2 regions of the Brevibacillus agri genome follow, and region 1 is predicted to be linked to the other one. Evidence: riboswitches for the same ligand, from Rfam matches in the RefSeq annotation. Region 1 holds a riboswitch; the other holds the start of a gene.

Region 1 (4,584 bases):
CGGGCACGCTCCCCGCCAGCCGGGCGAGGTCCACCGCCGCTTCGGTATGGCCCGCCCGCCGCAAAACGCCCCCGGCTCTCGCAATCAGCGGAAAAATATGCCCCGGCCTGCGAAAGTCCTCTGCCGTCTTCCGCTCGTCCAGCATCGCCAGCACGGTCTGCGAACGCTCCTGCGCCGAGATGCCTGTATGCGTGCTCACCTCGTCAATCGACACGGTAAACGCCGTCCCTTGCTTGTCCGTGTTGTGCCTGACCATTGGGGTGAGCGCAAGCCGCGCGGCCTGTTCCTCCGTCACCGGGACGCAGACAAGACCGCGCCCGTGCGTCGCCATAAAGTTAATCATCTCCGGCGCAGCCGCTTCCGCCAGGCAGACGAAGTCCCCTTCATTTTCCCGATCCTCGTCATCCACGACGATGATGGCTTTTCCTTGGCGCAAATCTTCCAGCGCCTCTTCTATGCGATGAAACATGGGCTTGTCCCTCCTCGTTCAAACGAATCCGTTTTCCTGCAAAAAAGCCATGCTGATTTTCGCGCCTTTTGCTTCGGTCTGATTGCCGCCTGCTGGCTTGCCGCGATAGCCCAAAAGCCGCTCGACGTACTTGCCGATAATATCTGTCTCCAGGTTCACCTGATCGCCCGCGCGCCGATCGTGCAGGCTGGTCGCTGCCAGCGTATGCGGGATGATCGACACCGAAAAATGCGCATCGGCAACGTCCACGACCGTAAGACTGATGCCATCGACGCAGATCGAGCCTTGCCTGATGACGTATCGTAACAGCTCCGGCGCGGCTTCAATGCGAAACAGCACAGCGTTGGCGTGCGGCTCTCGGGACAAAATCGTGCCCGTTCCGTCGATATGCCCGGAGACGATATGCCCGCCAAAGCGGTCGCCCAGCCGCATCGCCCGCTCCAGATTGACCCGCTGGCCTGTGCGCAGGTGACGGAGGGTTGTCTTTTTCATCGTCTCCGGCATGACATCTACGCTAAAATGCCGAGCCGAAAAAGACGTGACCGTCAGGCAAATCCCGTTGACGGCGATACTGTCGCCGAGCTTGACGCCTTCCAGCACCCGCTGCGCCCGAATGACCAGCCGACTCGCCTGCCCGTTGCCTGTGCTGGATTCCAACGTTCCGACTTCCTCCACCAGTCCGGTAAACATCGGCCTTTTCCTCCTCTTTGTGCTTTCTGAACAAAAATTTGCTCCCGTCGTCTGGCGACTGCTGCTCTCTGGCGCGAATGCGCAGAAAACGGAAAACCTGCTTCCAGCTACTTTTCCCATAGCGGATAACCGCTTATGCGCACGTCCTGCTCATCCAGCAGCTCGACAGTTGCATCCGCAAGCCGGACAGTCTGATCCATCGTGGCGAAGCCCGGTCCGCCAAATGGCGTGGGCGCGCCGCTTCCGCCGATCAGCTTCAACGACACGTAGCTGACGATCTTCTGGATCGCGCGCGCCTGTAAAAACGCCCCGTTCACTGCCTGCCCGCCTTCAACCAGCAGCGAAGTAATCCCGCACTCGCCCAGCGTATCCAGTACGTTTTCCACCGAAATTTGTCCGCTTGCCACAAACAGCCTGACGCCTTTTGCCGCCAATGCCGCACGCTTTTCTGGCGGAGCCGCCTCTGTCGTGAAAATCCAGGTCGGCGCATCCGCATTTTCGATCACGCGCGCTGCAAGTGGCGTGCGAAGCTCGCTGTCCAGGACGATCCGCACAGGCTGCCGTCCATACAACTGCTCCCCTTGTCTGGCCGTCAAAAGCGGATCGTCCGCCAAAACGGTTCCTACCCCGACCAAAATCGCATCGTGCTGTCTCCGCAGTTCGTGCACCTCCGCGCGCGCCCGTTCGCCCGTGATCCAGCGGCTGTGTCCTGTGACCGAAGCGATTTTGCCGTCCAGCGTGCTCGCCGTTTTCACCGTCACAAACGGGCGCTTCGTCGTGATGTAGTGGAAAAACACCTCGTTGAGCCTTTTCGCTTCCGCTTCGCCTACCCCGACGAGCACTTCCACTCCTGCGGCGCGCAGCTTCTCCACGCCTTTTCCAGCCACGAGCGGATTCGGGTCCAGCGTCGCAATCACAGCCCGGCGAATCCCCGCCGCCACTACCGCATCGGCGCAAGGGGGCGTTTTTCCGAAGTGGCTGCACGGCTCCAGCGTCACGTACAAAGTAGCGCCAGCCGCCTTTTCCCCTGCCATGCGCAGCGCATGCACCTCCGCATGCGGCTCCCCGGCACGCAAATGCGCGCCCATGCCTGCAACTGCTCCGTTGCTCACCAGGACTGCACCGACCAGTGGATTGGGGCTGGTCTGGCCGTGGGCCGAGCGCGCCAGCTCCAGCGCCAATGCCATGAACCGCTTGTCCTGCTCCATGTAAAACCTCCTTTTTCCTGCCTGGATTCCAGCCAAAACAAAAAGCCCTCGAAACCTCAAGCGTTTCAGGGCATAGGGAAAGAAGCCTTCTCGCATTCGTTTTTTGCAAAAATAACGATGCCAAAAAGCGCAGTCAGCTCTTCTTCCATCCGGACTTTACCGTCGGCTCTGGAGTTGCACCAGATCAGTCGCAAACCGTCACGGTCCACGAGTCGCGGGCTCAGACGATGGTTCGCCATCGCCATTACCGCCGGTCAGGAATTTCACCTTGCCCTGAAGATTTTCGCTATGAAGTTGCGGAATAAAAAACGCCCGTGAGAACATGCTCAGGGCGTAGGGAAAGAAACCTCGCAAATGCCTGTTTTTGAAAAAACAGCTCTGAGGTTATGCCAATACCTTCTCCCATCCGGACTTTACCGTCGGCCTTGGATTTGCACCAAGTCAGTCGCTATCCAACTGCGATAGCGAGTCGCGGGCTCAGACGTGCGTTCGTCATTACCGCCGGTCGGGAATTTCACCCTACCCTGAAGGCTGGTATTCAGTTAGGCAAAGTATAGCACATTTTTCACGTTCGCTGTCATTTTTTTAGGCAGAAGTGTTTTTCTCCTGCCTGCAAGCTTTGTTACAACATAGTCAGCAGCTCGCGCAAATCCGCAATGTACGCTTGCGGTGCCACGTCATGGCGCTCCATGTCTTGCGCATGTCCCTGGTAGGCGATAAACGCCACCTCCCCGTCCTGCGCGGCTTTTCCGTCAATCCAGGAATCCCCGACCATCGTCCAGGCCGAAGCAGGCATATCGGGATACTGCCTGCGAATGTAATGAATCCCGGACGGGTGCGGCTTCAAGGTCGTCATCTGCTCGCGCGCCACAATCTTCTCGAAGCAGCCCGCAATACCGGTTTGGTGCAGCGCTTCCTCTGCGGCAGCGTAGGCGTTGTTGGTCAAAATGAACAAATGATGCCGCTCCATGAGCTGCGCGAGCACTTCCTGGGCATGGTTCTCGAGAACAGCCTCGTGCATCCCCGCCTTTTCGATTGCCGTGACGGCTCCCCACATCTCCTGTTCGAGCTGGCTGGTCAGCCTGCCCGACTTTCGGCCAAGCTCGATCAGTTGCGAGGCGGTATGGCTGTGCCAGTCGAAGGTCGGCTCTATCAGACCATGCTCCGTCCACAACTGAAAAATTGCCTGCTTCATTTCCGCAAAATTGATCTTCGAGTGCAGCAGCGTATTGTCCATGTCAAAAATGATGCCTGTTGCAAAGCGTCTGTTCATTTCCTTTCCAGCCCCCTCGTCTTCGGTCCGTTCCCGTCTCTTGCGCTCGCAAGCCGCTTTTTTCAGTATAGCAAACAAGCTGCTCCCCCGATTGCCGAATGCTGGAAACAGGACTTTTTCCATATGGAGAACCAAAAATGACATAGAATATTTTCTACGTATGATGAAGAGGAGATGATGATACGTGATGAAAAAGAAAGCGTGGGCGCACGTCGCTCTGTCGCTCTTCGCAGCAGTGGCGATCAGTGCGTGCAGCCAGCCAGCTTCAGTGGATCAACCGGCACAGCAAGCGGAACAGCAAACACCGCAACAGTCAGCGCAGCAACCAGCACAGCAGACTGCGCAACAGCCGACCCAGCAAACTTCCGGCGACACTGCTGCCCAGCCTGCCTCTGAACAGAAGCGGCCGGAATATCTCCCAGCCGATTTCCCGCTCCCGGAGGTCGCCGAAATTAGCACCTCGCATTCCGAAATCAAAGACGGCAAAAAGTTTGTCCTGCTCATTTTCAGCACAAAGGAAAGCATGCCAGCCGTAACCAAGCTGTACAAAGACTACTTCAAGACGCAAAACCTCTCTGACTCCGGGCAAACCATCGACGACTAAAACATCATTATTCAGGGAGGCAACATCGAGAAAAAACAGTCCTGGTCGATGATCGGCGGCCCGCTCAGCGGCCAGGAAGGCGTCATCGAGCTGACTGTCACCTGGGCGGAGCAGTAAGCAAGGGCAGCCATCTCCATGAAAAAAGCGACAGCTCGCACGCTGCCGCTTTTTTTCGTTTCCGCCGCGCCTTCTACGGGCTGTCGTCCATACCTTCCATGGGCGCACGCGGCACATCCGGCTTGCCTTCCGGATTGTTGTACAAATACTGCGGCACGTCGCCGATGATGAGGGAGTGCGTGATCGGGATTTTCGTCGTAACCGTCTGCTCCTCGGTCGCAAA
Region 2 (4,584 bases), 2.0 Mb from region 1:
TTTTGCAGGAGCATTACACAGACGAGCAAATCGTCGCGCTGTTCGGGCCGACGGAGACAGGCATTTTGCAAAACAGGCTGCCCGCACACGAGCATGCCGCGGCACTGGATCATTTTTTTGCCATCTACACGAGCGAGCATGCCCGGGTGCAAAACCCCGGGGAAATCGCCCGCATGCTGGAGCAGTTGCACGCGGCTGGAGTCCAGATGGGAATCGTCACGGGAAAAGGACGGAGAAGCGCAGATATTTCCTTGCGCGAGTGGGGACTGGAAACGTATTTTTCCGTCGTGATTACAGGCGATGACGTGAGCCAGCCAAAGCCGCACCCGGAAGGCATTTTTACTGCGCTGAAAGAGCTTGGCTCAACGGCCGGGGAGACGATTTTTGTAGGCGACAGCGATGCCGACATCGTGGCCGGGCGTGCGGCAGGGCTTACGACGGTCGGGGTCGATTGGCTGCCCGTCACGCAAAAGGCCGGAAGCTTCGATCCGGAGCCGGACTACCGCTTTTCCGACGCACAGGTTTTTGCCGACTGGGTGCTCGGCCGCTAAGTTTTTCGCACAGGCAAAAAGGGAGTGCCCTCTTTTTCACGCGAGGGGCACTCCCTTGTTTTCGGTTCAAGCGTATGCGTTACCAGAACCGCCTAGTACGCCCGCCCGAACCAGACCGTATGCTTCGCCTCTTTGCCGCAGCAAATGCAGGCTGCTTTTTGGGCAGGCGGATCGAACGGAATGTTGCGGGAGGTAAATTTGGTTTCTTCCTTGACCTTGGCTTCGCAAGCGTCGTCTCCGCACCAGCCGGCCAGCACCCAGCCGCTTGGGCGGTTCTCGCTTTCGCAGTTGGCGATGTGCGCAGCCAACTGCTCCATCGTGTCGACGTCGAGATGAGAATTAGCTTCCCGGAAGGCCAGCGCTTTTTGGAACATGTTTTGCTGGATGTCTTCGAGCAGCTTCGCAATCGTCTGGGCAATTCCCGCCAGCGGCACGGTCACTTTTTCGCCCGTATCGCGGCGGGCCAGGATCGCCTGACCGTTTTCCACATCGCGCGGCCCAAGCTCCAGGCGCAGCGGCACCCCGCGCATTTCCCATTCGTTGAACTTCCAGCCCGGCGTCTCTTCACGCAAGTCGGCACGCACGCGAACCCCTGCCGCTTTGATCTCGTCGAAAAGCGGATCGAACGCCTCCATCACTTTTTCCCGCAGCTTCATCGGACCTACCGGAATCATGATGACTTGCGTAGGCGCCATCCGTGGCGGCAGCGCCAGGCCGCGGTCGTCGCCGTGCACCATGATCATCGAGCCGATGAGCCGCGTCGAGCTGCCCCACGAGGTCGTATGCACGTACTTGAACTGATTGTCGCGGTCCAAAAACTTGATCTCGAAGCCGCGCGCAAACTTGTCGCCCAAATAGTGCGAGGTGCCCGCCTGCACGGCTTTTCCGTCCTTCATCATCGCTTCGATCGAGTACGTGTCAACCGCACCCGCGAAGCGCTCGCTCGGCGTCTTTTGCCCTTTCCATACCGGAATCGCCAGCTCCTGCTCGACTACTTCGCGATAAATTTCGAGCATCTGCATCGTTTCCTGGCGCGCCTCTTCTTCTGTCGCATGGGCGGTGTGGCCTTCCTGCCAGAGAAATTCCGATGTGCGCAAAAACGGCATCGTGCGCTTTTCCCAGCGGAACACGTTGGCCCACTGGTTAATCAGGATCGGCAAGTCGCGGTAGCTCTGAATCCACTGGCTGTACATGTGGCCGATGATCGTCTCCGAGGTCGGGCGCAGGGCGAGCTTTTCCTCCAACTGTTCGCCGCCCGCTTCGGTCACCCATGGCAGTTCTGGGTTGAAGCCCTCGATGTGCTCTTTTTCTTTTTGGAAAAACGACTCGGGAATCAGCATCGGGAAGTAGGCATTGCGATGTCCGGTTTCCTTGAACCGTTTGTCCATCGCCTCCTGAATCCGTTCCCACAGCTCGAAGCCGTCGGGCTTGAAGACGATGCAGCCGCGCACCGGGGTGTAGTCCATCAAGTCCGCCTTTTTGATCGCATCAATGTACCAGCGCGAAAAATCTTCCGACTGCGGTGTAATTTCTTTTACAAACGCTTTGTCCTCTTTCATCCTTCTACGCTCCTTTTTTCTTCGCATGAAATGCAAAAAATCCCCCATCCCAAAAGGGACGGAGGATTGACTTCCGCGGTACCACCCTGATTGACCATGGCTTGTGCCACAGTCCTCTTTTCCAACCCGATAACGGCGGGGCGACCGGACCAGCTCGTCGCTGGCGGCTTCAGGATGGGGTGCAGGTATGCCTCGTATCAGCCTTCCAGACTAGGGCCGACTCTCTGGAACAAGGGAAATAGCTGCGGGTCCTTTCATAGCCTTTTCACAAAAACGGTTCGTTTAAGAACATATCTTAGCAAGTCGAAAGGCCGATGTCAATTTGTGGTACGCAGGGCCAGGCGAGCGCCCAGCTTGGCGTAAACAGGATAGGCGACCAAGGCGAGCACGACGCCTTTGAAAATGTTGAACGGCACAATGCCGACCAAGACGAGGGACCAGACGCTCGTCGCATTGAACATCGCGAGCAGTTCTGCCATCGGCATATGGTAGAGCACAGCGTAAGCCGGGAGCAGGACGTATGCGTTGGCGACAGCCATGACGACCGTCATCAGCAATGTCCCGAGCGCAAGCCCTGTCAGAAAACCTTTTTTGCCCTGGCCGCTGCGTTGCAGCAGGATAGCCGGCAAAATGAAGCTGGCGCCGGCAATCACATTGGCAATCTCGCCGATCAAGAGTCCGTCTGCATTTTTAAACAGAAAGTGCAATGTATTTTTCAAAACTTCGATGATGATTCCGGCCACCGGACCGTACATAAGCCCGCCGATCAACGCTGGCAGCGTGCTGAAATCAAGCTTCAGAAAGCTCGGCATCAGCGGAACGGGAACCTCCAAAAATTGCAGGATAAAGGCAACGGCGGCCAGCATCGGAATCGTCACGATCCGCTGGGTTGCTCTGCGCGAAGAATGCAAGGCTGTTTCTTTCATGTGTACCATCTCCTCTTTGTTCTCCTTCTTTGAGGAATGGCAACAGTGGTCGTGCCACACGTGTTGCTACTCATACGCTTTGCCTGCGGAAACGCAAAAATACCCTGAGAAAGATTCTCAGGGCAGATTACAGGCGTATGACAAAGCATGTGCAGGAAACAGGTTCGCGAAACAAAAGGTGCTGATTTTGCATGCCCCTTTTGCAGCTTTTCCCGTTTGCACAGGCAAACAAGCACGTGCAGAAAACGTACTGTCGTCATCCTTCTCCCATCCAGACTGTACTGTCGGCTCTGGAATCTCACCAGATCCTGCACTCCGTCGCTTGCTGACAAGCTGGGGAGGCTCGCGGGCTTAACGTGCTCGTGACACGATCACCGCCGGTCGGGAATTGCACCCTGCCCCGAAGGATTTGTGTAGTTGTCTATTGCATATTATACTGCGCTTTTTTGATTTGACAATAGAGGAAACGGCTAAATCGACAATTTTTTATTGTTTTCCGATGAATTTAATAGGATATGCTCCTGGTCGCTTTGATCGGGTTGGTAGTTACCTTGACCAAAAAGAAATAGACCGCCCTTGAGTCCCAATTCCAGCGGTCTATTCTTCCAGAAATTTTGAGCCGAACCCCTTGAGGGAAGCTTCCATTGTACAGACCGCTCCGGTTGCCGCCGGACGGTCTTTTTTTCGCTTGTTACCTCTAATGTTATCATAACGAGCCGCAAATAAAAATATACATTCGGCTCCTCCAGCATCGAATCAGGCCGCGACTGCTACGAACCCGCTCCCCGATATTTGCTGACCCCCCAGTTCCACACAAACAGGCCGAGGCCAAAGAAAACGACAGCCACGAGCGGAGTAAACGCCGCGTAGGTGTACCAGACTTCTTTGCGCAAAAAGTAGGCAGCCGGGTAGACGCCGACGAAGGCAAACGGCAGTACATAGGTCAGCACGAAGCGGATCGCTTTGTTGTACACATCCACCGGATAGCGGCCGTACTGCTGAATGTTGTAGATCATCGGGGCGATTCCCGTCCGCGAATCAGAGAAAAAGCTGACCGCCGCAATCGCTGTGTACACGCCGCCGTAGATGAGAGCGCCGCTCACGACCAGCCCGATGAAGATCAGCGGGTCGTACCAGTAAAACGACAGGTCGAGCTGGATCGCCGCATAGCCCATAATAATCAGGCCCGTGATGATGCCGAAAATGCGGTCCGGCGCGATGGATTCCAGACAAACCTGCGCCAGATTGTGAATCGGCCTGGTCAGGATGCGATCCATTTCGCCCCGGATAATGTAGCGCTCGTTGAAGTCCCAAAAGCCGAAAAACATCGAGAACAGCGCATACGGCACCAAAAAGAACCCGTAAATGAAAATGATTTCGTCCCGCGTCCAGTCTTTCATCATCGGGACGTGCGTGAACACGACGATGATGAACACGAGGTTAATCAACTCGGAAACGAGGTTGGACACAAGCTCCCCGAGAAAGTCAGCCCGATAGGCAAGCCTCGTTTTGAAATACTGGCCCAGGTAGTCGGCAAAAATGCCGATA

Evidence for each region. Region 1 has a riboswitch for FMN ahead of ribD (bifunctional diaminohydroxyphosphoribosylaminopyrimidine deaminase/5-amino-6-(5-phosphoribosylamino)uracil reductase RibD). Riboswitches for the same ligand answer to the same signal wherever they lie in the genome.
Region 2: linked by a shared signal. The riboswitch ahead of BA6348_RS23680 (ECF transporter S component) and the one ahead of ribD (bifunctional diaminohydroxyphosphoribosylaminopyrimidine deaminase/5-amino-6-(5-phosphoribosylamino)uracil reductase RibD) in region 1 are both predicted to bind FMN.

The regions. Positions count from the first base shown of each region.
Region 1 covers NZ_CP026363.1:1,482,485-1,487,068, reverse strand. Annotated here, with positions in the region: gene BA6348_RS07410 (bifunctional 3,4-dihydroxy-2-butanone-4-phosphate synthase/GTP cyclohydrolase II) at 1-469, opposite strand, end outside; gene BA6348_RS07405 (riboflavin synthase) at 488-1,159, opposite strand; gene ribD (bifunctional diaminohydroxyphosphoribosylaminopyrimidine deaminase/5-amino-6-(5-phosphoribosylamino)uracil reductase RibD) at 1,267-2,367, opposite strand; FMN riboswitch at 2,501-2,652, opposite strand; FMN riboswitch at 2,758-2,903, opposite strand; gene BA6348_RS07395 (HAD family hydrolase) at 2,990-3,640, opposite strand; gene BA6348_RS07390 (hypothetical protein) at 3,828-4,244, shown strand; gene BA6348_RS26540 (hypothetical protein) at 4,256-4,402, opposite strand; gene yunB (sporulation protein YunB) at 4,435-4,584, opposite strand, start outside.
Region 2 covers NZ_CP026363.1:4,831,444-4,836,027, forward strand. Annotated here, with positions in the region: gene BA6348_RS23670 (HAD family hydrolase) at 1-551, shown strand, start outside; gene proS (proline--tRNA ligase) at 644-2,110, opposite strand; gene BA6348_RS23680 (ECF transporter S component) at 2,428-3,036, opposite strand; FMN riboswitch at 3,292-3,448, opposite strand; gene BA6348_RS23685 (ABC transporter permease) at 3,807-4,584, opposite strand, start outside.